Regions from separate parts of the Brevibacillus sp. HB1.2 genome, predicted to be linked through region 3. Evidence: predicted binding sites of a transcription regulator. Region 3 holds the regulator's gene; each other region holds the start of a gene.
The links. Region 3 encodes LexA, which represses DNA repair genes until DNA is damaged. Its sites were predicted from a motif close to CGAACATATGTTCG; they were not measured.

Region 1 (9,859 bases), 200 kb from region 3:
ATTATTTTCGCATAGCGTGAACGATAAGTTTTCAAGATAATAGAAAAGTAATCCAAGCTAGCTAGTATAATCCAACCTTGGGGATTCTATTCAACGCGTTCGACTAAATGATGCAGTCAAAGTCGGCGCAATTTTTTTGTTCCACCGATAGGTAAATGTACCTATTATTGTTCGTTGTCAATTGAAGCGAAGTCCTATATGCTTATATCATTCACGTATGACATATGCGTACTACCCCGTACGCCCCAACCACTTTTTGTTGGTTGGGATTTTTTTTGTTCCATGTTATATCCAGCTATCTCCTATCGCGTTTCGATGCGATTTTTTATATCCTTATACATAGGACTTGCAATGTTCTTGGGGTCCGCGGTGACTCAAATTATGCAGAGGAGTCACCGCTTTTTTTTTACATACTTCCTCCGTTCCAGGTCAAGCTAGTAACAGGTGATTTTGGTCAGGAGGTGTTTTGTGTGCGGGCAACTTTCGTGGTGCTGACGCTGGCTTTTGCTTTGATTGTTACGGGGTGTACGAAGCAATCTGGTACAGAAACGAAGCAAAAAACGGAGTCGTTGTGCATGCCTGTTCCCGTTAGACATTATCAATGGGAAGAGCGCGCGAGATCGATTACAGCGAGCGTGAAGGGCATAGACAAAATAGTGGCTGTGCAAATCGACAAAGAGCTCGACGTAGCTATTCAAGTAACGAATTTTAATCGGTTCAAGCTGGAATCGATTCAAAAAGAAGTCGGAAAGAAATTAAAAGAGGCTTTTCCAGATGCCAATATTCATGTGACAGCTGACAAGCGATTGATAAAAGATTTGCAAAGGCTAAGTGACGAACCGTGGCCAACCGATGTAAAAGCGGCATGCCAGAAGAAGAAATCCTTAAAAGAAATAGAAAAGAAAATGAAGGGCTAGCCTATTTCAAAAACCTCACACACTATATGGGTAGAGTGAGGTTCTTGCTGTCTGTTTTGACAGAATGATCAAGGTGAAATGAATATTCTGTGATTATCTAACGAAGAAGAACTCCCTAACTGGGAGTCTATATTGGCTAGCGGTGATCATGATCGTAATGATGCGCGCGCTCTCGATCTCGATGGAAGTCGATGCCGCGTAATTCACCCTTGGCTTTTTCCACAAGTACTTGATAATCTCTTACCACTTCCGTCAAGGTCGTAACGGATTCCTTATAGTCGGGATCATTACAGATTCCATCTATCGCTCGATGGAGGTGATACATCTTATCTTCGGTTTTTCGGATAAATTCTACCCAATCCATTCCGTTCATAAAATACCTCCTTTCCGTCATAGGCTTTACTCCCAGGTGCGAAAGTATGCAAGGTGAAATTGCGAATATATGACTTGTATGTAATCTACTAATGAACTTTGGTCTTGTAACAATAATCTGTTCATGATAACATACCTCACATCAATAGCATCAAAGGACGAGACTTGAGGTGTATCAGATGAACGGGTTAGCCAAACTGAATCGATCGCTAGAGAAAATCATGCCCATACTCACGCCGAGTAGTGTTGTCATTGGCGTAATAGCAGGGACACATTTGCAACCGTTTGCTTTTTTGTCTCCTTGGGTATTTGCCTTCATGACATTTGCCGGCAGTCTGGGTTCAGGATTTAAAGAATTTGCAAAGGTACTGACCAGACCACTGCCTTTAATCGTCAACTTATTCATTCTTCATGCCCTTATGCCGCTAATTGCTTGGTCAATGGCACGGTTGTTTTATCCAGATGATATCCATGTCATCACGGGCTTTTTATTGGCTGCTTTAATTCCAACGGGGATCACGAGCTTTTTGTGGTCATCGATTTATTTCGGGAACATCGCACTAACGCTATCCATTATTTTGTTGGATACGATGCTCTCCCCATTGATTGTTCCGTTGGGAATGTCCTTGTTTTTAGGGGCAACAGTTGAGATGGATTTGGCTGAATTGATGAAGGGTTTATTTTATATGATCGTGTTGCCATCGCTTGTCGGTATGCTGCTCAACCATTTATCAAAAGGGAACGTCAAAAAAACGCTGGCACCAAAATTAGCGCCATTTTCTAAGATGGGAATGGGTGTTGTCGTCGCGATCAACAGCTCGATGGTCTCGTCTTACTTTCATATGATGGACGCAAAACTGGTGGGGATGGCGGTCCTTGTGTTGTTTGTAGCTATTTTGGGTTATTTGATGGGGTGGGGGATCGCAAGGCTGTTCGGATGGGAGCGTGATGTGATCGTCACGTTAACCTTCAACAGTGGAATGCGAAACATTAGTGCTGGGGCAGTTATGGCGATCACGTACTTTCCTGCGCCTGTTGCACTTCCCGTTGTTCTCGGTATGCTTTTTCAGCAAATACTCGCTTCTACCTTCGGAAAGTTTTTGGAGCTGGTCGAGAAAAGACCGCAGCATCAAACACAGGAATTATCCAGTTAAAAGTAAGAGCCGTTTTCCAATTAATTTTTGGAAAACGGCTTTTTTCTTATGGTCCTCAAGACTCGGCAGAACAAATGGGGAGACTTTTCGAGAGGAACCTCTCATAAGGCAAGTACCTACCGTTTTCTCTCCCCGTTCATGAGGAATTGAAAAAAAGGTTGCGAACTTGTGTTCGTAATCACTATAATGGAAATACAATTTCTCACACAGGATGAGGCGGGTGGAAACGCGTGGCTAACGGCGATCTTGAAGTAACGGACAAAGAAAGAGAGGCATTTATGTACATGCTACGAGATTCGGGAAGAGAAAATTATCCATTGAATGTGAGCTGGTGTGTGTCCTTTGAGGGGGAGCGGGGGAATACGTGCAGCATGTGGGGTGTGGTCAAATGGGTAGACCCGAAGGCCAGGCGTGTTCAATTAGCAAACCAAACGATTAGTCAATGGATCGAGATGGAGAAAATTATCAATGTCCATGCATAGCTGTGCGTTTAGAAACCTTACATGAAATTCAACTCATGCAGGGTTTCTTTCTTTTTTGCACAAAAACCCAAGTCTATATGTAATAAAACCTAACGCAAAAACACAGAAAATTCGAAAGTTTGGTTGACATTCGTTCTTTTCGTGTTAGAATATGTTACATAGCATGCATTCTCTCCACTTCCTATTTGACCCAATCATGGGGTCCTTTTTTTGCCTATGTTTCATTCTTCGGATATGGCTTCCCATCGGCTTGAAATAACTTGCTCACCATTCCATAAAGACGACCTGACATGTTAGGAAAAACGAAGGAGTATTCATTCGCTCCTTGATTTAGCAAGACGATCGGTGCTTCCACGATGTAGGGGACTTTCATTAGATCAAGCATCTTTTTATATTCCTCTACCTTGGAATGGTCGACCGTATAATAAAATGATTTGGAAAAATTCATGCGAGCACGCTCCTTTCCCTTATTGTAGCATATCCAAAGTCAGGCGTATAAATGAACATAATAAATGTTATGTAAACAATGTAATTTCCTCTTTCTAGTATGAAGAGAGAAGATTCACAAAGATTGCTACCTATGATAGAATAAAAGACCGAAATTTTACCAAAGGAGATAAATGATGATAATCAGCGAACAACTACTTTCTGTGAACGGGTTATCCTACACGATTCGCTCTGCAATAGAAACAGATGCAGAACAGTTGTCGGAATTGCGACTGCAAATCGATGGAGAGACTGAAAATTTGGACAGAGAAAGAGGAGAGGCTTTCATCGATGTGCAAGGATTCGAACACATCATCAATAGGGATGCAGAAAGTCCAAGAAACTTGTTTTTAGTTGCGGTTGTACAGGATCGGATTGTCGGGTTTTCCAGATGTGCAGGTGTTTACTTAAACAGATTTGCACACAAAGTAGAGTTTGGTGTATGCGTCTTACAAGAGTTCTGGGGTTATGGCATTGGGAAGAATCTCTTGCAAGAATCAGTTACCTGGTCAGACGCCAACCACATTACCAAAATGACGTTGAATGTGATGGAAACGAATGAGAAAGCCATTGAGCTGTACAAACGATTTGGTTTTGAAATCGAAGGGGTACTCAGAGGCGACAAAGTTCTTTCCGATGGCAATTTCTACAACACCATTATTATGGGAAGATTCAAAAATGACAGGAGAGTAACATGACGAGAAAACGAGCGAGAGAATGTGGCGTATTGATTGGGACGGGTACCCCAGGTGTGTATAATGCAATTACAGATGTAAAAGGAGTGCGAGTCGGCCACAAAACGATTCACAAGAAAGACGTTTGTTCAGGTGTCACGGTGATAGTTCCCAACGACGGACAATTGGAGGGGCAGCATTTTCCTGCTGGTTTTTTCTCCTTTAATGGTACGGGAGAGTTTACGGGAAGTCACTGGATAGAAGAGACCGGTACGCTTGTGACACCGATCGTATTTACGGGAAGCCATCTGCTAGGGCTGGCACATCATCATCTTGCTCGTGCGACGAGAAAAATCGAGGGGCTTGAACCGTTTTCTAATGGAATCGTTGCGGAGACATGGGATGGTTGGTTAAGTGATCTCGAAAAGACGCAGATTCAGTATGAGGATTTGGAAGAAGCGATTGTAGAGGCGCATACAGGAAATGTCGAGGAAGGCAATGTAGGCGGAGGTACCGGGATGATCTGCTTCGAATTCAAGGGCGGAATCGGAACCTCCTCACGGATCGTCGAGACTGAATGTGGCACTTTTACTGTTGGGGCATTAGTGCAGACGAATTTTGGCAGAAGACAGGATTTGAAAGTGAATGGTATTCCTGTGGGCCAGATGATCTCCGAAAATGAAGTTCCTTTGCCGTGGGTAACACCAGAAAATGATGGTTCTTTCTTAGTCACGATTGCGACAGACGCGCCTCTCTTGCCGACACAATGCAAGCGCATTTCCAAGCGAGCGTCACTCGCGATGGCACAGCTCGGCGCGAATGGCGAGGAGGGTAGCGGTGATTTCTTTCTGACCTTTTCCACAGGAAATTGCTATTCATATGGCGACGAGCAAATGAGCACAATGAAAATGTTTCCGTCCGAACAACTGGATGCACTGTTTGAAGCAGCAATCGAAGCAGTCAAGGAAGCGATCCTGAACTCCATGTTGATGGCGGAAACGATACAAGGCCAGAAAAACAGAACCGTACATGCATTACCACTTGATCGTTTCGTAGAAATCATGTCTCGTTAAATGAAAAAACTCCGCTAGCGCTTAGCGGAGTTTTGTTGTCAGCTCATTTGTTAAACAATTGTTTAACTACTGAAGAAGCTACGGCTGGAACGCTTTCTTTTATAATGAGAGCTGCCGTGATGGGAATGTCCGTACCGATTACTACTAGAGCTGTATTTTCTGCGATGTTTGTAATCGCTGCTGCTGTATTTCCGGTACTTGTGCGAAGATGAGTGATTACCGAGTAAATTTTTCAAAAGCTTCTTGAGCATATCAATCACTCCTAGTTAGGTTGGAAGTCTATTCCGTATAAGTATATACGAATATGTTAGAGAATCGTTTCATTATTTTTCTACGTTTTCGTGAAAGGCTGGACCGATCAGATCAATCCGGTTCGTCCATATGCCCCCTGTAAAGCTTGCGGGCACTCGTTTTAAATCAGTCGGAACATCAAAGCCTTGCGACACATCTCCACTGCCTGCGACTAAGATCACGCGGGTGTCTTTTGCTTCCATTCTTGCCATGAAACGATTCGGCCAACCCCAGAGCCAAGGGGCGATCTGATCAGGAATATGTAGTTGAGTCTGTGAACAGGCATCGGGCACATAGCCGGACCACCCTACTGCCATGTATGGAATGAGGCAGCTTTTTAGTGATGCTTTGGACATGACACGCAGCTCTGGCATTTGTTGTTTCAGTATCTCGATTGGCTTGTCACCGCCATAAACAGAAAGCTGTGCCAATCGTTCAGCGGGCAATGCTGCCAAAACATCCGCCAACGCTTTCCCCTCAAGTGGGTCATTGCTTTTGATATGAATAAGCAGGGAGCGATCAGGGAAAGTTTGTAGCACATCATCGAGAGAGGGCATCATACCAATCCCTTTTCCACGGAAGGGAAAGGTTTTCCCTTCATCCGCTGTGTAATTGTAGCCAATGTCGAACTGTTGTAATTCGGTCAAGGTATAATCTCTCGTCACACCGGTTCCATTTGTCCGACAGTCGAGCGTCCAGTCATGAAACACGGCGAATCGATTGTCTTTGGTCCATTGCACGTCGAGCTCGACGATGTCCGCGCCTGCATCAAAAGCGGCTTTCATGGAAGGAATCGTATTTTCCAGGTACGGGTGTTCCGGTGGATAAATCCGTTCTGCCGTACAAGTTTCATTGGTGATGTTCTCCATATGAAAGGTTTGTGCCATCCCGCGGTGAGCAAGTAAAAAAGGCTCCCCTTCTGGCTCTTTTGCAAGATAAGAGCTGTTACCCAGAAACAGGAATGCGATGATAAGCAGGGGAATCCAGATGCGTTTTCGCTGGAACCATCTCTTTTGTAGTTGATCTCGTTGTTTTGACATGATGGGATACTGCCCCTTCCTTGTAATACTGTGTTCATTGTAGCAAAACGTAAGGGAGGAAGGTACAACCTTTGGGAGTAGTGCTAGGGGCTTGGCATCATTCGAAAAGACTGGCACAATAGACGGAAGATAAGATGTATCCATGCGAAAGCAAGGGGAGGTTCCATGAAAATCGCATTACACCAAATCGCTTATCAGATCGGCATGCACCCAACCGAGATGGCGAAGCTTGTCTACGAGGGTGAAATAACAGGAGACGTACCTGACCGCAATCCGCAAGCGAAGGATGCTTGGGTGGATTTGCACTCTCTGCGTAACTTCATTCAATGGCGATATGATCAAGGGCAGATGGACCAGATGTTCTATGATAAAGCTATGCGTCACCTGAACAAAGCAATGCCAAAAAAATAATCAAATTTGGAGGAGAAACATGCAAAACTCTATCATTTACTGCATGGTACCAAAAGCATATTGGGAAAAGTGGATGGACAAGGATCACTACTTACCGCGCGATTACGAGCAGGAAGGCTTTATTCACGCGACAAAAGGGGACGAGCTGCTTGAAAAGGTAGCAAACCGCGTCTACGCACAGTTTGACGAGGAGTTGTATGTACTCGTTGTCGATGAAACCAAAACGACTTCGGAAGTCAAATACGAGGCAGCGAAGGATGGATTGCTGTATCCGCACATCTATGGACCGCTGAATCAAGATGCAATTGTGGATATGAAGCAATTGAATCGGATAGACGGCCAGTGGCGTCTGGGAACGTCCATCCGCTAATCTCTACCAGTTAAACCATTTGAGTAGCGCAAGCACTTCTTGGCGCTTGGTCTCAGGTAGCTTGTCGAGTCTGCGCAAGAGTAGATCGATTCGCATGCGCTGTTCCACTTCGGATATAGGTACCTTTTGCCCCTTCACCCATTGTCGTTTCAGGCGGACGGGATCTGTATCAGAGATGATCCGAAGCAGCTTTCTTTCCAGCAAATCTAAGGAAGCCATAGGGGAAACCCTCTTTTTCGTTTAATCCGTTTCTTCTATTATATCACGGGTACATAAAGAAACCATGATTGGCGCACAATGGTAAAGGTGTTGCATATAACCCTTTGTAGGAGGCGTATCGATCATGGCGAAGCCGGATGACCGTTCTGACAACGCAGAAAAGCTGCAAAACATGATTTCTAATACGGAAGAGAACATTCGTGAGTCCGAAGCTTACCTAGCGGCTAATGCTGGCGAGATTTCCGAGGAGGAAAGAACAAACCTCGAAGCGAAAAATCAGCGTCGTGAAGAAAGCATCGAGGGATATCGCGCGGAAATCAAGGATGAATCTTCGCAGGCTTAACCTTACTACCAAACGTCTGGCGCCAACTATGCGTCAGGCGTTTTTTCATTCTATTGGGCAAAAGTGTAACAAAACATGATTTGTTTTGCGAAACATGGTAATCTGTAATGGTACAAATTGAATAAGAGGAGAAAGACTTATGAAGCGACCAGAAGATACACGCGTCGTTGTCGGCATGTCCGGCGGAGTCGACTCCTCCGTGACGGCTTACCTGCTTAAGCAACAGGGATATGACGTCATCGGCATCTTCATGAAAAACTGGGATGATACCGATGAATTCGGCCACTGCACGGCGGAAGAAGACTTCCAGGATGTCCGGCGCGTCTGTGAACAGATCGGCATTCCATATTACACGGTAAACTTTGAAAAAGAATACATGGATAAGGTATTCCAGTATTTTTTGGATGAATATAAACGAGGCCGTACACCGAATCCGGATGTCATGTGCAACCGTGAAATCAAGTTCGGCGAGCTTCTTGCCAAGGTCATGGATCTTGGGGCGGATTATATTGCCACCGGCCATTACGCGCAGGTCAAGCACATTGATGGCGAATACAAACTCATTCGTGGCGCTGACAACAACAAGGATCAGACTTACTTCTTGAATGTATTGGGCCAAGAACAGCTTTCCAAAACGATGTTCCCGATTGGTCATCTCCCGAAACCTCAAGTAAGGGAGATCGCAGAGAAAGCAGGACTCTATACTGCGAAAAAGAAGGATAGTACAGGGATCTGCTTTATTGGAGAGCGCAACTTCCGTGAGTTCCTGCAAAACTATTTGCCTGCCAAACCAGGAAATATCGAGACCGTAGAAGGAGCAATCATCGGCACGCACGACGGACTGATGTACTATACATTGGGTCAACGACAAGGCTTAGGAATAGGTGGAGGTCATGGCACGAGCGGACAGCCTTGGTTTGTTGTAGACAAAGATCTGGAGCGCAATGTCCTGATCGTAGGTGAAGGCTCTGATCATATTCGTCTGTACTCGAAGAGCCTCTTGGCAACCAACGTTAGCTGGACGAGTGATAAAAAGCCTTCCGAAACATTTACTTGTACAGCGAAATTCCGTTATCGCCAGCCAGATCAGGGAGTAACTATTCACCTGCTAGAGGACGGAAACGTGGAGGTCATTTTTGACCAGCCGCAAAAAGCAGTAACACCTGGTCAGGCTGTCGTCTTCTACGATGGGGAAGTGTGCTTGGGTGGCGGTACGATTGACAAGGTACGCTTAGTTGATAAAGAGAACTAAGATAGACGGGGGAAGCACTCGGTGGATGCTACGAAAAAATCAAAAGTGATTATCGTTTCGTTTTTGGCGGGAGCGGTTCTCTTGGCGATCATCTCTTATTTTGGGATGGCCTCCATGGGTAAAGAGCATATGGCGACGATCCAAAACGTCATCAAGGAGAACGGCGGGGCTGTAGTTGCGGGTGGAGTGACAGCGGTTCCGAAGGAGGAAAGTCCTTTTACCAATAGCGGAAAAGGCAATACCATCTACCGAATCTACTATACGAAAGATGGACAAACGTTGACGGCTTGGTATCGTGCTGATAACGAATCCTCTATCAAGAAAGAGCCGGAAGCTTGGATTCTGCCGTGAAAACAAGGATAAACCTGACTGGGAGAGTGAAGGCAACACATGACCCAATATGCTGGACTGCGTGAACTAGCTGAACTGATTCAAAGACTCGAGCCAGAGTTAGCGGGTGCACAATTAAGTATTCTTGCTCATGAAAATAAAGAGGAAATCGCAACGCAGTTAGTGGAAGGACTAGGGACGAAGGTTCCTGTCCAACATAGCTCCGGTGAATATGCGAATCATTTGGCGGTGTTGCGGGTAGGAGCGAACAAGTACACCTTGGCGCAAGATTGGAGAGAAGTGTACATCAGTGAAATCAATTACTGTGCGTGTCGCATACCTCCAGGTGCCCATGGATTGTTGGTTCGCCATATCGATTATCCAGGCGTGATTTATGATGTCTCACGAAAACTGGCCGAACATCAAATCAATGTTTCCAAGTTGA
Region 2 (9,859 bases), on a different contig from region 3:
TGTATTAGAAAAGTTGGGACTGGCGGTTGCAGTGGGGTACGATCTTAGTAAAGACGGAAAGCTTTTAGGTACCACGGTATTTTATCAAATTGATCCGGAGGCACGTGAGTTGGTTACTGTGATTTCTGGCACAGCGCATACAAGCAAAGGACTTACCGTTGCACAGAACAGGGAGTCTTCCAAAAAAATTGTAGGCGGTCAAATTCGCGTCGTGGTCTATCATGATGAGCTAGCGCGTAAAGGGATCCTTTCTCTTGTGGAAAACTTAACGCGTGATGCCTCCATTGGAAGCAATGTCTATTTAACTGTAGCCAAAGGGCGAGCTTATGATATTTTGACACATCGCTATCCCGAGAACAGCAACATTGGAATTTACCTCTATCAAGCCATACGACAGAACGTCGATGGAGAGAATATGATCTCCTCGAAACTTCATGAGTTTATGAAAGATTTTTATGCAATCGGGAAAGATCCTGTGATGCCTTATATCGAAAGAGTAAAGAATGAATTGCATATTAATCAAATTGGTCTGTTTCGAGATGATCGATTGGTGGCAGAGATTACAACAAGGGAGGGATTTTTCCTCAAGGTATTACGTGAGCGTTACAATAAGGGAGAATTGGAAATAAACATTTCCCTCGATAAAAAGCGTATTTTTACTGTCATTGAACATATCTCAAGCAAAAAGCAAATGAAAGTGCTGGATTTGGAGAAACCAAGATTTTCTGTGAAAGTCAAGATGACAGCGCAGATTCAGGAAATGGCTGAAAAAATTGATTTATCAAAGCCTGAGCAATTGAAAAAGGTACAAAAAGCAATCGAACTGGCAGTGAAAAAAGAGACGGAACATTTACTGGAAAAGTTAAGAAAATACGACGTAGATCCGGTAGGATTTGGGGAAATCTACAATATAGCCAGTCAAAAGAGCGGGAAAAAGAAATTGAGTAAAGATGAATGTCGGGAAATCATCAAAAGGGCAAAATATGATGTAGATGTCGAGATCAAGATTTTACGTACAGGCGTCATTGGGTAATCACAGGACCGTTTGAAAAGGTATGGATCGGAGAGATTTTCCGCTCATGCCTTTTTTTGTTTTCAACACTTTGCCACATCAGATAGCCCGATGGAGCCATATAGATTCTCGTAGTATTTTGATAGGATTAAGGACGAAATAAGGAAGCAGGTGATAGGGTGACATATAACATCAGACATTATGCGGTTGTGTTTTTGCTCGCCTTCTTACTTGTACTGACAACGGGTATGACGACTGCTTACGCCCATGCTGGGTTGATGAGCAGCTCACCGCAAGATGGTGAGGTACTGAAGGCGAATCCGGGACAATTTTCTGCGCGGTTTACCGAAACATTGGAGCCAGACCTCGTTACCGTTCGTCTATTTGACTGGGACGGCAAGGAAATAAAAGTAGAGCGGCCGACATTGCAGCCGGGTGATGCCTCGCAGTTAAATGCGAATCTGCCGAGCGATTTGGCTGAAGGGACGTATTCGGTTATCGTGTCGGTCGTTTCCGAGGATGGACATCCAATTGAAGAGAAGCTCACGTTTTCCATCGGACAAAAAAGTGCGGTCGTGGTTCCGCCAAGTGAGCAAAAAGCAGATTCAAGCTACTTGATCATGTACCGCTATTTAGCGCAAGGGATTATTCTCGTAGGTGGCGGCTTGTATCTAGTAGCGTGGGCAGCTCAGCGTCATGGCTTGCCTTCGCTTGCCCAGCTCATCGGGATTGGCAGACAAATCGGATGGAGTTTGGCGATAATCGGACTTATTTTTTTGTGGTTCTTGTATGACGAAGCGTTAACGGCTGTATCACTTACGCAAGCACTGTGGCAGATGGACGGGAACTTGCTCAGTCAGTCTCCGTTTGCGATCATGCTGCTGGTGTCCTTTGCATTACTGCTATTGATGGCGATCCCCAATATGGTGTCTGGCTGGTATGTGGGAATCTGGATTCTCGTGATCAGCGCACAAGCTTTTGGTGGTCATGCATGGGGCATTGCTCCTGTCTGGCTGTCCATTTTGCTGAGACTGTTGCATGTATTGACGGTCGCCGTGTGGATGGGGGCACTTGTCTACTTGCTACTAACAGTCAAGGTAGCTGAAAGAGGACAGGAGTCGTTCAAGAGGTTCTTTTTGCAGACAGTTGCTGTGGCGGCAGTGCTTGCTGTAGTGACGGGTGTTGTCATGCTCATCGTGCAGACGGATGTCATGAGTATTTTCCAGAGTACAGCGGCATGGAGCTATCTGTTATATGGAAAAATAGCAAGTGTCTGCCTCATGCTTCTTCTAGCCTTTAGGCAAACAAGACGTTGGCGGACGAAAAATACCTTGCAGCCCGCTTACTTGCGTTGGGAAATAATATTCGGGATTATCGCTGTTCTGGCTGGACTTTGGATGAGTCAGATCAATTACCCGACTGCGACGACAAATAATCAGGCCGTGATTCAAAATGATAAAAACTAGGGAGGATTTCATACGATGAAAATGACAAAATGGATGAGCAGTGTACTGGTAGCAGGTGCAGTTTTGACATTGGCGACAGCAGCACAAGCACATGTGAACGTATATCCGAAAGAGACTACTACAGGCTCCTATGAAAAATACTCAGTGCGTGTCCCAGTAGAAAAAGACGTCAATACGACAAAAGTGAAGCTGGAATTCCCGGCAGGTGTGAAGGTAAATACTGTACAACCGATTCCGGGCTGGACCTACGAGTTCGAAAAAGATAAAGACGGTGTGAACACAGCGCTTGTGTGGACAGCAACAGAAGGCGGAATCAAGGCGCATGAGTTCCAAGAGTTCACGTTTGTAGGGGCAAACCCGAAAGAAGAGGGCCAATTGGCTTGGAAGGCTTATCAGACCTATGCAAATGGCGAGGTTGTGGAATGGACAGGGGACAAGGATTCCAAAACGCCAGCGTCTGTTACTACCATTAAGGCTGGTGTAGGCGAAGCAGGGCATGAGCATGGACAAGAACAAAAGCCAGCAACCGCTCCTGCCGGAGAAGCGGCTGGTGCAGGCAGCAACAATACCCTGCCATTGGTACTTTCTGGTTTGGCGTTGCTGATTTCCATCGTTGGTCTGTTTAGAAAAAAAGCGTAAGTACTTCATAATCAAGCTGTGCAGTGTGTCCAATCATGCTGCACAGCTTTTTTCCATTGTATGACAATTAAAATCATTCTATAATAGCTGTAATTACTTTCGGAGGTGCATATCACATGTTAAAAACACTATTCAGAGCAAGCAAGTACACAGAAGGAAAAATAGGAACGGCAGCTTGACGCGTACGCATTTTGCACAGTAGAGGATTGTAGAGTAACAATCAGTATGTGAAAACGGAACGCGTCATCTGCCTAAAAAAGGTGGATTCTGCTTCCATGTCTATGAATGCGACAAAAGTATATACGATCAAAAGCTTTTTGACTTCCCTGGCCAATACGACCATGTTCACGACCTATGCGCTTTACTACATCGTGACACTGGGTTTTAACCCGTTTGAATTGCTTTTGATCGGGACGGTATTGGAGTTATCCGTGTTGGTGTTTGAAGGGATAACAGGAGTAGTTGCGGATACGTACAGTCGCCGTCGCTCCGTCATTATCGGGATGTTTTTGCTGGGAATCGGATTTGCAATGCAGGGGATTGTTCCCACGCTTGATGCTTGGGTACCGTTTATTTCTGTCTTCGGCTTGGTGCTGTTTTCGCAAGTCGTTAGTGGTCTCGGGTATACGTTTATCAGTGGAGCGGATACTGCATGGATTGTGGATGAGGTCGGAGAAGAGAAGATCGGTACGATTTTCATGAAGGCCAAGCGCTACTCCTTGTTTGGGAATCTGCTCGGGATTGCACTTAGTGTGGCATTGGCAACACTCGCTCCCAACTTGCCTTACCTCATAGGTGGCCTCATGTATCTGGGGCTTGGTGTCTTTCTGATTCTGTTCATGAAGGAGACCGGTTTTGTTCCTCGTGAGCGTGAGCAAGGTGCTTCCCACGTGAAGGAAATGATTCAGACGTGGACTTCGGGTGCCAAAGTGATTCGCAGCCAGCCGATTTTGATGTTGATCTTGTTCGTGACGCTGTTTACGGGTGCAGCTTCTGAAGGGTATGACCGTTTGTGGGAAGCGCATTTGATCGCAGAAATTGGCTTTCCAGAGCTGGCTGCTATTTCGATGCCAATGTGGTTCGGGATCATTGCCGCACTCGCAAGCTTACTCGGCCTCATCGTCGTAGGCGTTGTGGAAAAAAGGCTGGATGTGAACAATGAGCGGGTTGTCCTTGTGGGCATGTTCACGTTGACGGGTCTCAAAATTGCAGCGATGATTGCTTTTGCCTTTTCCCCTAGCTTTAGCTGGGCGTTAGTAGCGTTGCTGTTGATCGGTGTGATCCAGTCATTAAGCAGTCCGCTGTATGATACGTGGCTGAATCTGAACATTGAGAGCAGTGTGCGAGCGACGGTTTTGTCGATGATGGGCCAGTCCAATGCCTTGGGACAAACGGCAGGTGGTCCGGCTGTCGGATGGATCGGGACCCGGTTTTCGATTCGCGCTTCGCTGGTTGCGGCGGCCATCTTGTTGGCACCGATTCTGATTGTGTTCGGACGTGCGCTTAGAAGGCGCTGAGTTGTAACAAGCATAAGGCATGTGTCCATTTTTAGGGCGCATGCCTTTTTTGTTGAGGGAATAGTTGGGTGTTGAAAACAAACTTGCGAACAAATGTTCTCTTTTGGTATGATGATCTCAACAACAAGAAGACACATTTTGTGGTGGTGGCAGCATGATGATTTTGGAGTTGAGAAGGTACGCGGCCCGGCAGCAAGCAGTGGAGATCATCTATTTGAAGAAGAATGGAGAGGCTAGCAGGCGTACGATCCGTATTGTGCATATTGATGAGAGCAAAGGGAGCTTGAAAGCATACTGTTATAGGAGGAAGGCGTTTCGCGTGTTTGTGTTGGATAACATTTTTGCGATCGCACCTGTGTCTGGTCATTTTGCCGGATGAAAAGGAATCATCCTCCACGCCCCCAGCCTGTTCCAGCGGTACTATGTTATACTAAATAGGTAAACAACTTCAAAAAAGAGGAAGGGCGGGGACAAATTATGGAGTTCTTCATTGTCATCGTCATCATGTTTTTGATCGTAGTATTTGTCTTGGCGTCCAAAGCTGCAAAAGGCGGAAGTGGGCGCTCTCATTCCTCTTCAGACAGTGGGGGCGGAGCCTTCTATGTCGACAGCAATCACAATCACCATCATCGAAATCACGACTCAGGGGATCGTTGGGATAGCTATGACAGCGATAGCGGAAGTGGTGGAGACAGTGGTGGTGGCGGAGATAGCGGAGGAGGCGGCGGCGGGGGAGATTGACGCTGTTGCATTTTGTTTCATTATGGTACAATAATTGGGAAATATGATTCCAAACCTGAATGATAGGTTTGCTAAAGGAGAGATGTTTTATGGTAGCCATCAAATTTGTTCAGAGTGTCGTAGTCGGGGTCACAGGAATCCTCCTTTCAAGCGAACAGTAATATCGTTCACCAAATGAGGATTCGACTGTGACTGGTTCTGGCTGATAGCCATATATTTAACCAATTGCAGGGGGAATCCGCAGTGAATCAACTAACCAATCAACAAGTATTGCAATCTATGGGCTGGAATGAGTATTTTGCTAATCATTTTGCCCCTTATGCCGAGCAAGGCTACAGTGTGGGACGTATCACACTCGAACATAAACGTATTTATCGTCTGTGGAGTGAGCATGGTGAACTCTTGGGCGAAGTAACGGGTAAGCTTCGTTATGAAGCCATCGGACGAGAAGATTTTCCGGCTGTCGGGGACTGGGTAGTGATCAGTGCCCGTCCTGAGGAAAAGAAAGCTTCCATCCACGGACTTCTTCCACGTAAGAGCAAGTTTTCCCGCAAAGTAGCTGGGGATACAGTGGAAGAGCAGATTGTGGCCGCAAACGTCGATACCGTTTTCCTTGTGAATTCCTTAAATAATGATTTAAATCTGCGCAGGATAGAACGCTATCTCATTCTTGCGTGGGAAAGTGGAGCCAATCCGGTGATTGTGCTATCCAAAGCAGATTTGTGTGACGATTTGGATGCATGTTTGGCAGAGATAGAATCAGTCGCAATCGGAGTGCCTGTTCACGTAGTCAGTGCTGAGCAGGGAGAAGGACTGGATCAGCTCGACCCTTATCTGGGCGAGGGCCAGACGATTGCCTTGATGGGTTCCTCTGGTGTTGGCAAATCCACGTTGATCAATAAATTGAGCGGAGCGGAAATGCAAAAAGTCAGTGGCGTGCGCGAAGGTGATGACCGTGGCCGCCATACGACGACCCATCGCGAACTGTTCCGATTGCCGAGTGGTGCTCTGATGATCGATACACCGGGCATGAGGGAGCTGCAGCTCTGGGAGGCAGATGAAGGCTTCCGCGGTGCCTTTGACGATATCGAGTCCATTGCGGAAACATGCCGTTTCAATGATTGTAAGCATATGCGAGAGCCTGGCTGTGCTGTTCAAGCTGCCATCCAATCTGGATCATTGGAAAAAGCACGCTTTGACAGTTACCTGAAGCTTCAACGAGAATTGGCACATCTGGCGCGCAAAGAAGACGCAAGGCTTGCAGCTGCTGAAAGGGATAAATGGAAAAAGATCAACGTTCAAATGCGGGAGAAAAAACCGAAGCGATAAACACGAGAGCCCTTGAGAAATCAGGGCTCTTTCCTTTATATGGACAAGTAAGCGCTTCCTTTTGTTTTCAAAAATTAACGCTTGCTCATAACGCGAGAGTTATGATAGATTTGGTCAATACTCGTTATTACACTTCGAAATAAATAGATATAGGTAGCTCGTATAATTTTGGGAATAAGGCCCATCCGTTTCTACCAGGTGACCGTAAATCACCTGACTACGAGTGAAAGTGCGTCTAGGGTTCCGTTTCTTTCCTATTCGAATAATAGGGTTGAAAGAAAGCTGGTCCGAGCGACGCAGGCACGATTGATGTGTCACACCTAAGGGATAAAAGCCCAGAGGGACAGTTTCACTTGGCGTTGGTTTGTTACGTAGCCCGCTTGTGACACTGTCCGCTCTGGGCTTTCTATATTTCAGCAGGCTACAGATATAAAAGTGGCCGGAACCATACCCGAGGAGGAAGAATTGATGAAAGAATTACAAGAGCGCATCGTACAGGACGGCAAGGTACTGTCGGCATCCGTTTTGAAGGTGGATGCGTTTTTGAACCACCAGGTAGATCCACAATTGACGATGAAGATCGGACAGCGTTTTGCCGAGCTGTTCGCTGGTGAAAAAATCACAAAAGTCGTGACGATTGAGGCAAGTGGCATTCATTTTGCAATGGCGACTTCCTTTGCGTTGGGTGTTCCCTTTATCTACGCGAAAAAGAAAAAAGCTGTCACGTTGACAGAGGAAGTATACTCTGCTCCTGTTCATTCCTTTACTCGCCAGGAAACGTATCAAATCAGTGTTTCCCGTCAGTATTTGTCTAAAGAAGACCGCGTATTGATTGTCGATGACTTCTTAGCTACGGGAGCTGCTCTGGTGGGACTTACGAATATTATCAAAGATGCCGGTGCTCATCTCGTCGGGGTTGGCGCTGTTATCGAAAAAAGCTTCCAGGAAGGCCGTGGTCTCTTGGAGCAAGCTGGCGTACGAATCGAATCATTGGCACGTATTGAATCGATGTCACCAGAAGGCATTCACTTTATTGAAGAAGAGCCTGCACGCGTATAATCAAAAAATGAATAGGAGGTAAGGGTTCACTCATGCTAGCCAAACATAAAATTGTTACTTTGGGCTTACAGCACATCCTCGCCATGTATGCAGGAGCAGTCGTCGTACCGTTGATTATCGGTGGTGCTCTGAATCTGACTCCTACGCAAATCGCTTATTTGATTGCTGCCGACCTTTTCACATGTGGAATCGCGACGCTCTTGCAAGTCCTTGGCACGCGTTATACAGGGATTCGCCTTCCCGTTGTGCTAGGATGTACGTTTACAGCAGTAGGACCGATTATCGCGATTGCTTCTACGAGCAATTTAGCGACCGCTTACGGTGCCATCATCATATCGGGTATATTCGTTGTCTTGGCAGCTCCACTGTTTGGCAAGCTGCTGCGCTTTTTCCCAACCGTGGTACAAGGTTCAGTCGTTACGATCATTGGTCTGTCGCTCATTCCCGTTGCGATGAACAACGCCGCTGGCGGACAAGGCATGCCGGACTTTGGACAACCGCACAATTTGCTTTTGGCTTTAGGAACGTTGGTTATCATTTTGCTTATTAATCGTTTCTTTACCGGATTTATTCGTGCGATTTCTGTATTGCTCGGGTTGATTGTCGGTACGGCTGTAGCTTATATGATGGGGATGGTCAGCTTCGCGAGTGTAGCGGAAGCCTCCTGGTTTAGCGTGGTTGAACCGTTTTACTTCGGTACACCACAGTTCAGTATTGTCGCCATTGTTACCATGATTCTCGTCAACATCATCAGCATGGCTGAGTCCACAGGTGTTTACTTTGCACTCGGTAAAGTGACCGATACAAAAGTAACAGATCAAGATGTAGTCAAAGGATTGCGTGGGGAAGGGGTCGCAATTGTACTGGGCGGCATTTTCAACGCATTCCCTTACACGGCTTTTTCGCAAAACGTTGGTCTGGTTTCCTTGACTGGCATTAAATCGCGCGATGTGATGATTGGTGCCGGTGGAATTCTGGTTGTTCTCGGACTACTGCCGAAGCTGGCTGCTTTGACAACGGTCATTCCTAACGCGGTATTGGGTGGAGCGATGATTGCTATGTTCGGGATGGTTGTTGCATCTGGTATTAATATTCTCTCGCAGGTTGACCTGAACAAAAACGAAAATCTGCTGATCGCTGCTTGCAGTATCGCTGTTGGGCTAGGCTCTGCTGCAGTTCCAGCGATGTTTGATCAACTGCCTACGTTGGCAAAAATGATGCTGCAAAATGGTATCGTGACAGGTTCTTTGACTGCCGTCATCTTGAACATCTTGCTCGTTCATACGAATAAAAAAGCATCTCAGACTGCTCCGGCAAATGTAACTGTTTCGGAAGCGTCTTAACCTTATCAAACAATGAACCGCCATTTCCTGGTTAGACAGGGAGTGGCGGTTTTTCCTTTTATCGTGGCTGCGGTGGAGAGAAGAATATTTCCAGTCTAGGCTCCAGGCTCCGTCCTGCAGGAGGCCAAGACTGCCCGCTTCGAAGGGACTCGCGGGGAAACGCAAAAGTGGTAGCCGCTTCGTAGCTCGGACACGTTGCGTTTCTGTTGCCGGCGAATCCCTTCTCCGCTCGGTAGGACTCCACAAGTCGCTACGTCTGGAAATATTCTTCTCAGGCGTAACTGATGACATTCTTTCTAAGGTTTTTAAAAATCGATTAACACGGAAAGTTCGTAGAGGAAACAGGAGAAAAAAGCGAAGAGCTTTGGGACACAGACCGAGGCGCAATGAAAAAAAGAGAAACAAGCTTTTAGCGTCCACCTCTGAGACGCCTCCTGAATGGACCACTTTGGACGCGGATTTCGCTTTTTTTCATGGAGTCGGGCAGTCAATCCTACTGCGGGTGGCCCAAGAAGCTGAGCGTTTTCTCCTGTTTCCTCCCCACCACTACAGCAACAACTTAGGATTCCTCATGTGAATAATTTAGTGGGAAATGGAAGAAAGATAGAAGGAATCCGATGATGAAAATTGCTGCTGTTACCTAGTTATTCAAAAAGGAGTTCTTGCATGTCTCCGTACGTTTTTCCCATTCAATATGCTTTTCTTGTTTTTATGTTAGGGTGCTATGTTTTATTTGTTCCCTGGCTTATTTAC
Region 3 (9,859 bases):
GACCGACAAAGAGATCGATGTGATCGTGAAAAAGGATGAGCCATTGCTGGATGGCATCATCATTGATTACCTTTTCTTGCCACAAGAAGGTTTTGTTATTACCAACCCTTCCAAAGGTAACACAGGTGACCACTAAGCATGATACAGATAAACCCTCTGCTTTTTTACAGGCAGAGGGTTTTCTTTGATGATGAGAATCTTATTCGTCAGTAGACATGCTATACAGCGCTGTCGGTAAATCTTTCAGCAACGGGGAAGATACGTCATCAACCTGCGTCATAACAAGACGATGGACAGGACGTGTCATCGCGACATACAACAGTTTTGCGTCCCATTCATTATTTTGATAGGCGTCTACATCCAGTAGAATGACCACATCAAACTGCAAGCCTTTTGTTAAGAAAGCAGGCATGATGGTTACGCCACCCGGAAATTGGTTATCTTTCGTTCCTAACAGGGTTAGATCAGCTATTTTGTCTTGCAGGCCTTTATGTGCTTTTTTACTCGCTTGAATGGTTTTCGCTACGATCGCAATCGTTTTGAAGCCTTCCGACTGGTAGGCAACCACACGCGAAGAGATGTCCTCCCACAGTTGCGCTCGTGAGCGAGCCTTGACCATGATTGGTTTTTCACCATGTCGCAAAACCGGTTTTGCCAATACTGTCTCGGGCAATTCAATTTGCCTCAACACTTCATTGGCACAACGCATGATCTCAATAGTCGAACGATAGCTTTGCGACAACGTATAATAGGAAGGAAACAGCTGTGCAAAAATCCCCTTCGTCAACTCTTCCCAGGCATGAATCCCCCGGTAGCTATGAATACCTTGCGCAATATCTCCCACGATCGTTAGCGAGTTTCGCTTAGTTGCAAATGCAATGACGGCTATTTCTAACGCACTCAAGTCTTGTGCTTCATCCACGACCGTATGATCAAAATGCTCTGCCTTATTCATTCCTTCAACAATATGCTGCAAGTATAGCAATGCCGCGATATCTTCCGGCTCCAATCTCTCCTCTGCAAACAATGCAGCGCTAGACTGAGTCACATCACGCACAACTTCGTCTGAAATGTCAGCAGGTACGAGCTTGCGCAGCAATTCCTCGTCAGCAATCAACTCGCGATAAGCTGCGAAGATTTCCAGTCTCGGAAATGAAGTCAGGTACGTATCTAATATCTGCTCCAGCATTTTCTCGAATTTGTACAAGCCTTCTTTGTCCAAATCGACTTTTCGCTCTCGCAAATGGGCAAACAATTGCTTGTTCATTTCTTGTTTCAAATGCTTGCGAAGCGCTTCTACCCGTCTATGATACGGCATATTAGCGAATTGCTCCAAGAAGCATTGGCGAATAAAATCACCCGGAATCGAAAATACTTGCTTCGTTTTGTTGTATAAAAAGCTGAGCTTCTTGAAAGAAATTCTTGTTTCGACGATATACCGAATGTATTGCTCCAGCGCCTCCCGACAAGCGAGCGATCCTTTAAAGCGAAGCCTGTTTCGTGTCATTTCTTGCTGGCGCTCATCCTGCCCCTCTTCGAAGAACAATTGAAGAGGCTTATCAGGACTCACGATTCTCCATCCTTTTGGAAGCAGAGGCTTCACAAGACGCGCTGCCCAATCTACAAAGGTAGACTGTTGAACATCATCGACTCCCAGCTCAGGCAAAACCTCGGATATATAGGTAAGAAACATCCGGTTAGGTGCAAAAACCATGAACTTTTTGGACATCATGGAATCCTGGTAGTTATAAATCAAATAGGAGAGTCGGTGCAGAGCAATGGTTGTTTTTCCGCTCCCCGCTACTCCTTGCACAACAATGGGCCGTTCTTTTTCCGCCCGGATAATATCATTCTGCTCGGATTGAATCGTAGCGACGATGTCTTTTAGCCTACTATCGTTCGCCTGATTCAGATTGGCTGCCAAAAATTCATCAATGAAGCCCTCTTGCAAAAATTCGTCGGGATGCCCCATCTCGCGGTTAATCGTTTCTTTTACCGCTCCATCATAGATGCCGACGATCTTTCCGTCTTCGATCGCAAAATTACGCTTTAGTCGAACTTCACCACGCACGATCTCGCGTCCCATCCGGTAAAACGCTTCTTTGCTCTCACCGGAATAATAAAGACTGGCGATAGGCGCGCGCCAATCCACGACGACAGAATCAAACGTATCGCTGCGTACAATTCCCCGTTTTCCTATGTAGACCTCATCCAGCTCGTAGATTTCATCTTTCAAGAAATCCACTCTGCCGAAATAAGGCTTCTCTCGACCCTGATCTTCCAGGTAGCTCAATTCCTTAGCCTTTTTATAGTTAACGACCTGTTTGACATAATCATCTGTTGCCTCGCGAATATCATTGCGAAGCTGCTCCATTTCTTCGTCGATCGCTGAAATTGTTTCATCCAGCTTTTTTTGTTCCCATTCATAATCACGATGCTGTGTACTCACATTCATTCCCCCTCACATGTATCGTGTCATTGAACGACTCAGGACCATTGCCTGGCCAACCATATTCCAACCGCACAAGAAAGTAGACCGACTCCCAAACTAAGCAGAGCGTACAAAGTGCCACGTAACAGGTGGCCTTCTCCCCAAAAAGAGACTACTTCCAAGGAGAAGCTTGAGAAAGTCGTAAATCCTCCCATGACCCCCGTTGCAAATAAGAGGTAGAGTGTCGGAGATAAAAAGCCACGTTCTTTCCCCAGCACGAACAAGATGCCGATGATCAAAGATCCACAAACATTGGCGATCCAGGTTCCCCACGGCCATCCCGGCTGATTCGCGAGCAAAGACAATAGGTAGCGCAAAAGAGAGCCAACTGCTCCTCCAACCGCCACAGCTATCCACGCCATCGCTTTCCCTCCCTGGCTATCACAGCTTATGTATGTCACAGAAAAAGACACCCTAGCGTCAAGCGAGGATGTCTGTCGTATCAGTAATTGTTATCTTACTGTTTTGGCTTATTTTCTTCAAGGTCTTCCACATAACGGATGGAATCCAAATTTGCTCTCAATGAAAGCTTAACGGCGTCAATGTACTTTTGGCGCAATGCTTTTTGTTCAAGCTTTTCCTCTTCGGTCAAACCTTCTTCGCGCGATTTTTTGACCAATTCGTTGATGCGTTTAATTTCTGCGTCAGATACCACTGCTGGTTCCTCCCACTCTGTAGTAGTGCCGCTTCATTATACCACATTCGAATGATCCCGCAAGACAGCCGAACACTTACGGAGTATCAGGAAGGATGAGAGTCTGACCTGGGTAAATCCTGTTGCTCTCTAAACCGTTCGCAACCTTAATTTCTATTATATAGTCCCGAACATCCATCTGATCTGTATTGTATTGAACAGCTAACGACCACAGGCTATCTCCAGATTGTACGGTTACTTCTATGCCTTGTGGCTCCTCCATTGGCGAAGAAGCAAACACTAGTTCGGTTAACAGGTAAAAAAAGAGAGTAAATGTAATAAGAAACAAGAGAGCTTGTCCTCTCGTGATACCAAAACGAACACGACGTTCTTCTTTTTTCTCGAAACGATTACGTACTGTCAATGAATTCATAATAATGGCCTCCTCACAAACATACGTTCTGATCACTTGTAGCCTCATAATAAATGAGAACATATGTTCATGTCAACAAATAATCGAACTTATGTTTGTCGAACGCAAGCTCCCATGGTATAATATAGGAAAATATGTTCGAGAAATCAGGGGTGTCTTTCTATGTCAAAATTATCGAGTAGACAACAAGCCATCATCGAGTTCATACGAAAGGAAGTTCGTGATAAAGGATATCCGCCATCTGTACGTGAAATTGGGGAGGCTGTTGGACTAGCTTCCAGCTCAACAGTACATGGGCATTTGGCACGCTTAGAGAAAAAAGGCCTCATTCGTCGAGATCCTACCAAACCTCGTGCCATCGAATTGCTATCAGATGAAGATCGTTTTCAAGACAATTTCGAAGACTCTGTCGTCCGTGTGCCAGTAATCGGAAAAGTAACGGCTGGACAACCGATTACTGCCATTGAGGATGTAGAAGAGTACTTCCCGCTTCCAGACAATATCGTGACTTCTGACAAGGTCTATATGCTGCGCGTCTCCGGGAACAGTATGATTGATGCCGGAATTCTCGACGGAGACTACGTCATTGTTCGCCAACAGCACGTAGCCAACAATGGTGACATCGTCGTAGCCATGACAGAAGAAGACGAAGCGACCGTTAAAAGATTTTTCAAAGAAAAGAATCACTTCCGTCTCCAACCGGAAAATGCCACGATGGAACCGATCATCCTGGAGCATGTCACTATTCTCGGTAAAGTCATCGGTGTTTATCGACTCATTCACTAGTTCCCACGTAAAAAAGGACAGCCGAGGCTGTCCTTTTTGTTTTCTGTCTATTATCTGGCGATAAAAAACCAGATGATCATCGTAACTTGCAAGATGACTTTTACGACTGCACTACCCAAAAATCCGATCAGTGAGCCTACTCCCGCTTTCACTGCTCGCTCCATCGACTGCTTCTGCACCATCAACTCTACGAGAACGACGAATACGAACGGTAAGATCAGCATACCAAACGGTGGGAAAACGAAAATCCCGAGGATAATACCGACCGCAGCAGCAACGGACGACCATTTGGACCCTCCATACCTTTTCACGAAGTACATATTCGTCAGCAAGTCAGCACCGTAAAGCAGAATGCTTAGAACGACCATTCCCCACCAAAAGGATGCCGGCAATCCCGCTCCCGGATCTGCAATGAAAAAGTGATAGAGCAAAAAGCCCGCCCACAGTAATATCGTATCAGGTAAAACGGGTAAGAAAATTCCTGCGATGCTTAGCAAGAACAATAACACAACCACTACCCACAAAAATATTTCCATCTACTACACTCCCTTCATTTAGGTATACGAGTGATTATCGATTTCGTTGCGTACATATTCACTTTTGTCTAAACTATTTTAAAAGAAAGCAGACATGGAGGTAGTCTCATGAGAAATTGGCATGATCTCTCCTACTTGGGCAGAGGGACGATTCGCCAAAAAGCAGCGTGGGAAGCGATTCAACAGACGCACATCATGGAAGTACTATCCGATTACCATCCAGTGCTTGCCGGAACCATCCCATTGGACATTGATGTTGTGCAAAGCGATCTGGATATTATTTGCGAGAGTCATGATCTGGAGCAGTTTGAGCAGGCTGTTCGTACAGCATTTGGCTGTTTGCCCGGATTTGAAGTGACACACTCAGATGTGAATAGTACGCCCACGTGCGTTATCTCGTTTTTCACAGCTGGCTTTTGGTTTGAATTGTTTGCTCAACCGGTAGCTGTCGAAATGCAAAACGCCTATCGTCATATGGACATCGAAGCACGATTGTTAGACATAGGAGGCTTGGATGCGTATAAACAGATCAGGACTCTGAAGCAAAACGGCATCAAGACAGAGCCTGCATTTGCTCGATACTTTCATATCCCAGGTGATGATCCATACGAGGCTTTGTTGCAATTGGAGCCGTTAACAGACCAGGAATTACGACAAAGAGTTCAGCTGCTGCGAAAGGATTAATCTTCGAGCAAAGAGCCAATCTCTGCTGCTTGAAAGCAGGAAGGATGCATCGCTTTCGGGCGAAAAGCTTTTTGAATGCGGGCTTTTTCGTTTCATGTCTCGCAACGCGCTTTTAACCTATATACTTAAAACCTTGTCAACGCTTTAATGGTCGTTCATATGTGGAAAATAAAATATGTAACTGAGGCATTGGAAGGCTACCTCTTTTCAAACCCCTTTAAACGGAGCAAATGAACTTACCATTAAATGCCGTGATGTGGGATATTACTATCAAAGGACAATAGATTAAAATCACTGTTCTAACAAGTGTCACATCAAGGTAATGAAAGATGAAATAAGCTTCTCTCCCATATGAGAGAAGCTTATTTCATTATTATTCTTGTTTTCAGATACAAGCCGAACATGATTGAGGGCTTAGCAGGTAAACTGGATGTAATAATGATACTGGTTATATGCACAAAAACCTAGACGGGTTTCCATCTCACGGTAGGCTTTTCGGTTATTTTTTATAGAAAAGACACCTTCCCCTTTTCGCATGATTATTCACTCCCTGATCTACGATTGGGGAAATGTAATCGAAATGAGGTTCCCCGATTTGGGCTGCTTTGTACTTGAATTTTCCCGCCATGTAAATCCACTAAATGCTTAACAATTGACAAACCAAGGCCACTTCCTCCAGTATGACGTGATCTGGATTTCTCCACCCGATAGAACCGCTCCCATATTAGTTCTAATTCTTTCTCGGAGATTCCAATTCCCTCATCCTTTACTTCAATTACAGATTCTCTGAGCATTTTCGTTACACTGATCAAAACCGTTCCTTCACCCTGAGAATAACGAATCGCATTATCTATTAAGTTCATTAAAATTTGGTGAAACCGCTGCGGGTCCACCCAAAAGTACACAGGAGGACAAATTGTAAGAGATAACTTCACTCCCAATTCTTCAGCACGTGGTGTCATTTCCTCGATTATTCTTTCTAATAAACTTCGAATAGCGACCCGTTCTTTTCTTAATGTAATTTTACCTTCATCCAATCGACTCAGTGTCATCAAATCGTTGACTACTTGTTCGAGCCGATCAGATTGATCCCGGATGATCGAAATTAACTTACTTGCGCGATTTGGCGTCATTTCTGAATTCTGAAGGAGGGTTGCATATCCTTTCACATATGTAAGGGGAGTACGTAATTCATGAGCTACATGAGATAGGAATTCTCGACGGGACGACCGATAATAAGACAAGCTTTTGGCGAGCTGGTTTACTTGACGAGTGAGTAAAGAGAGTTCGTCTTTACCTTCTAAAACAACTCTTACATCATAATTACCCTCATCGAGATGCCTAATTGCATTGATAACGTTTACAATCGGTCTTACAATATATCTGGATAATAGTAAGCCAAACCCACTCGTGATTAGTAAAGAACCCAAGCCAGCAAGCAATAACATTGTCTGAAGAGACTGTAATGTATCTTTCAGCCAAGTTGGTTTCGTTATAACAACTACCGTTCCTAATAGATTTTGTCCTCGTTGAATGGGACTTTTTGCTAAAATGAGACGATCTGGTTCAAAAACCGTTTGAATCGCTTTTTGATTCGGACTTCCCTGAATCCAATTTTGAACAAAATTAAACAATGAATCAGGTAATCGTTTGGAATCAATAAGCAATTCTCCTTTGGGAGAAAAGACAAGAACAGTAGAAGAAGACTTTTCCTCCATTTCGCCGATATGCTGAAGAGTTTTTCTATTGAAGTCTACGCTTAACATTTGAGCAAAAGTCGATGCATGTTGAGCAAGTGCTAGCTCCGTATAGGATTGATAGTGAAGAGTTATAATTTGGTAGCTGATGGTTCCCAATAGCACAAGCCCTAGAATCATGATACCTAAAATGGTGATTAACAGCTTGGTCGCCACTCGATGCATCGTTATTGAACTCCCCATTTATATCCATAGCCCCACACTGTTTGAATGCCTTCTCCTTGAAAGCCAGCTTCCCGCAGTTTTATACGTAAGTTTTTAATATGAGAGTCCACTGTCCTAAAATCTCCATTGAACGAGTAGTTCCATACCTTGGCTAACAGTTGTTCTCTGGGAAAGACTTGATTCGGATATTGAATGAGAGTGGTTAGCACTTCAAATTCAATCGGGGTAACCTTCATCTTCTTTCCATGAACCCATACTTCTCTTGCTAAGAGACGAATCTGAATTCCTGATTGCTTAATCTCCTGTATTTCTTGCCCCTTTCTTGTCCGGCGTAGTACCGTTTTCACACGCGCCGATACTTCTGCCGGTTCAAATGGCTTCGTTATATAATCATCCGCGCCTAGTTCCAATCCTACTACCCGATCCTCCAGTTCGCCTCGAGCACTGATCAAAATCACGGGAGTTTTATCGCCTGTACGTCTTAATTCTTTGAGTACATCAAAACCGTCTGTCCAAGGCATCATGATGTCCAACAAACAAAGATGAAATGCTTCATTGTGAAGTAACTGAAGCGCCATTGTTCCGTCGCTGGCTGTGGAGACAGAGAAATCCTCCTCTAATATCATACTTAGCAAATCGAGCATGGTCTCTTCATCATCGACGATTAATATCGAAGTGTCCATCATACAACCCTCTCTTTGATAGATATGAACCTTGGTGACTATCATAAATGGAAATTATGGATAAATTATGTAGTAGAACCTTTTTGTGGTGATAGCTAACCAATTCTCCAATAAAAATCCTAATTTTCTCCATATCTTTTAGCTAAGATACAGAAATCCCCGGTGCATTATAAAAAGTCAATCAACATGGTTATTATCTGTTGAATCATGAATCAAGGAGGAAAAAACGTGGAAATTCTCTCTCGGCTTCGATTAGTAGATGTAAACCAACTTGCCTTTCAAGAACGAGTAGAACCAGCGCGATTGAACCGAACATGCCAGTCTATTCTTGAAGAAGGAGTCTTGCGTCATCCGATCATAGTTACCCCTCTTATGGAAGGTCGATATTTGATTTTAGACGGAGCCCATCGGACGCAATCATTACGCCAACTAGGATACATGAAGATCCCTGTTCAGGTCGTGGAAGCATCGGAAATTTCTTTCAACGCATGGGAACATCTCTTGCCACTTGGCCTGTGGATGGATACTTTACAACAGTTGCCAACCCTCCAATGGGTGAGGAAGCTCCGGAAAGAACCCCCTATTGCGGAAGTAGTTTATCCGAATTACACCCAATTTTGGATTTATCCCCACGAAAATTATGTGAATCATTGGATTCGGTTACAAGCCTGGCACCAAATTGTAGAGATTTATACCCAGAATCAATCAGTCATTCGTTTACCGCACGGCAGATACGTTTTCCCAGAATCCAACCATGTTCTATTCCGATACCCCACTCTCACCTTGGACGAAGTGAAAGAAATTGTGTTAGCAGGTAAAGAAGTTCCTGCTGGAGTGACACGTTGTATTGTTCAAGAACGAGTGCTTAATTTGCAAATTCCACTCACGCTTCTAACCTCGCCAATAAGTAAGGATGAGTGGAACCGTTTTTCAGAAAAGAAAGCCAATAAACTACGTCTATATTCGGAAAGCATTTATCTTTGTGAAGCTTAAGTAAAAGAGGTAAATCCGATGTGGTATATGCTCGCATTATTCAGTTCGATTACCTTTGGGCTTGGAAGTTTTATGATGAAAGTTTGTTCAGCCAACCGAGGTTCTACCGTACATTTACTTTGGGGATTGTATTTGACGGGTACTCTCTGTTTTTTTGCTTGGGTTCAATATACAGACGGTTGGATGTTCACACTCCAGGTTCTCCTTGCCGGACTCATAATCGGTGTAGGTACATCCACGGGGAATCTCTTATTTATGCATGCTTTAAAAATTGGGCCAGCTAGTCTAACTTCTCCAGTGGTCAATAGCAATGTTATCTTCACGATTGGACTTTCACTGCTTTTTTATGGAGAGTCACTTTCTCTTCCTCAATGGATCGGCGTTACGCTACTCGTTCTTGCCGTCATGATCCTGCCTATTGATCCAGATGAAAACCTTCGTATCCGAAGCATGAAGTGGTATCTGCTTGTCGTTGGTGCGACGTTTCTTTTCTTTCTCCGTAATGGAGGTCTGAAAGTTACGGAAGAAATGCATTTACCCAATGCCATGATCTTGTTGATCGGATACTTCTTTGGATTTATCTTGTTTTCAATAGAAATTCTACGAAAGAAGCATGTAGAGATGCCCAGAACACACAAACAAATAGGAGTTCGTTGGGGACTTGGATCAGGCATCTTCTCCTTTGCTGGTATGCAAA

Region 1: a site for LexA is predicted at 2,605-2,618, ahead of HPY28_RS17275 (YolD-like family protein). Genes of this name have one in related genera too.
Region 2: a site for LexA is predicted at 4,721-4,734, ahead of HPY28_RS16960 (WYL domain-containing protein). Genes of this name have one in related genera too.

Annotation. Positions count from the first base shown of each region.
Region 1 is NZ_JABMIU010000007.1:11,708-21,566, reverse strand. Features, by position in the region: gene HPY28_RS17290 (YhcN/YlaJ family sporulation lipoprotein) at 471-917, shown strand; gene HPY28_RS17285 (hypothetical protein) at 1,054-1,290, opposite strand; gene HPY28_RS17280 (bile acid:sodium symporter family protein) at 1,469-2,443, shown strand; gene HPY28_RS17275 (YolD-like family protein) at 2,674-2,925, shown strand; gene HPY28_RS17270 (hypothetical protein) at 3,140-3,373, opposite strand; gene HPY28_RS17265 (GNAT family N-acetyltransferase) at 3,549-4,109, shown strand; gene HPY28_RS17260 (P1 family peptidase) at 4,106-5,158, shown strand; gene HPY28_RS17255 (hypothetical protein) at 5,221-5,409, opposite strand; gene HPY28_RS17250 (glycerophosphodiester phosphodiesterase family protein) at 5,482-6,489, opposite strand; gene HPY28_RS17245 (hypothetical protein) at 6,655-6,900, shown strand; gene HPY28_RS17240 (DUF952 domain-containing protein) at 6,920-7,270, shown strand; gene HPY28_RS17235 (hypothetical protein) at 7,274-7,489, opposite strand; gene tlp (small acid-soluble spore protein Tlp) at 7,614-7,832, shown strand; gene mnmA (tRNA 2-thiouridine(34) synthase MnmA) at 7,972-9,084, shown strand; gene HPY28_RS17220 (hypothetical protein) at 9,106-9,435, shown strand; gene HPY28_RS17215 (ACT domain-containing protein) at 9,475-9,859, shown strand, end outside.
Region 2 is NZ_JABMIU010000006.1:224,906-234,764, forward strand. Features, by position in the region: gene HPY28_RS16940 (Ger(x)C family spore germination protein) at 1-1,033, shown strand, start outside; gene HPY28_RS16945 (copper resistance CopC/CopD family protein) at 1,192-2,478, shown strand; gene HPY28_RS16950 (YcnI family copper-binding membrane protein) at 2,494-3,117, shown strand; gene HPY28_RS16955 (MFS transporter) at 3,393-4,634, shown strand; gene HPY28_RS16960 (WYL domain-containing protein) at 4,789-5,013, shown strand; gene HPY28_RS16965 (hypothetical protein) at 5,112-5,375, shown strand; gene rsgA (ribosome small subunit-dependent GTPase A) at 5,619-6,704, shown strand; purine riboswitch at 6,843-6,944, shown strand; gene HPY28_RS16975 (xanthine phosphoribosyltransferase) at 7,173-7,763, shown strand; gene HPY28_RS16980 (nucleobase:cation symporter-2 family protein) at 7,796-9,106, shown strand; gene HPY28_RS16985 (VanZ family protein) at 9,818-9,859, shown strand, end outside.
Region 3 is NZ_JABMIU010000007.1:208,817-218,675, forward strand. Features, by position in the region: gene HPY28_RS18025 (HesB/IscA family protein) at 1-136, shown strand, start outside; gene HPY28_RS18030 (HelD family protein) at 200-2,449, opposite strand; gene crcB (fluoride efflux transporter CrcB) at 2,488-2,853, opposite strand; gene HPY28_RS18040 (DUF896 domain-containing protein) at 2,949-3,146, opposite strand; gene yneA (cell division suppressor protein YneA) at 3,223-3,558, opposite strand; gene lexA (transcriptional repressor LexA) at 3,721-4,344, shown strand; gene HPY28_RS18055 (DUF456 domain-containing protein) at 4,395-4,880, opposite strand; gene HPY28_RS18060 (DUF4269 domain-containing protein) at 4,989-5,564, shown strand; gene HPY28_RS18065 (sensor histidine kinase) at 6,104-7,486, opposite strand; gene HPY28_RS18070 (response regulator transcription factor) at 7,489-8,172, opposite strand; gene HPY28_RS18075 (ParB N-terminal domain-containing protein) at 8,398-9,162, shown strand; gene HPY28_RS18080 (EamA family transporter) at 9,190-9,859, shown strand, end outside.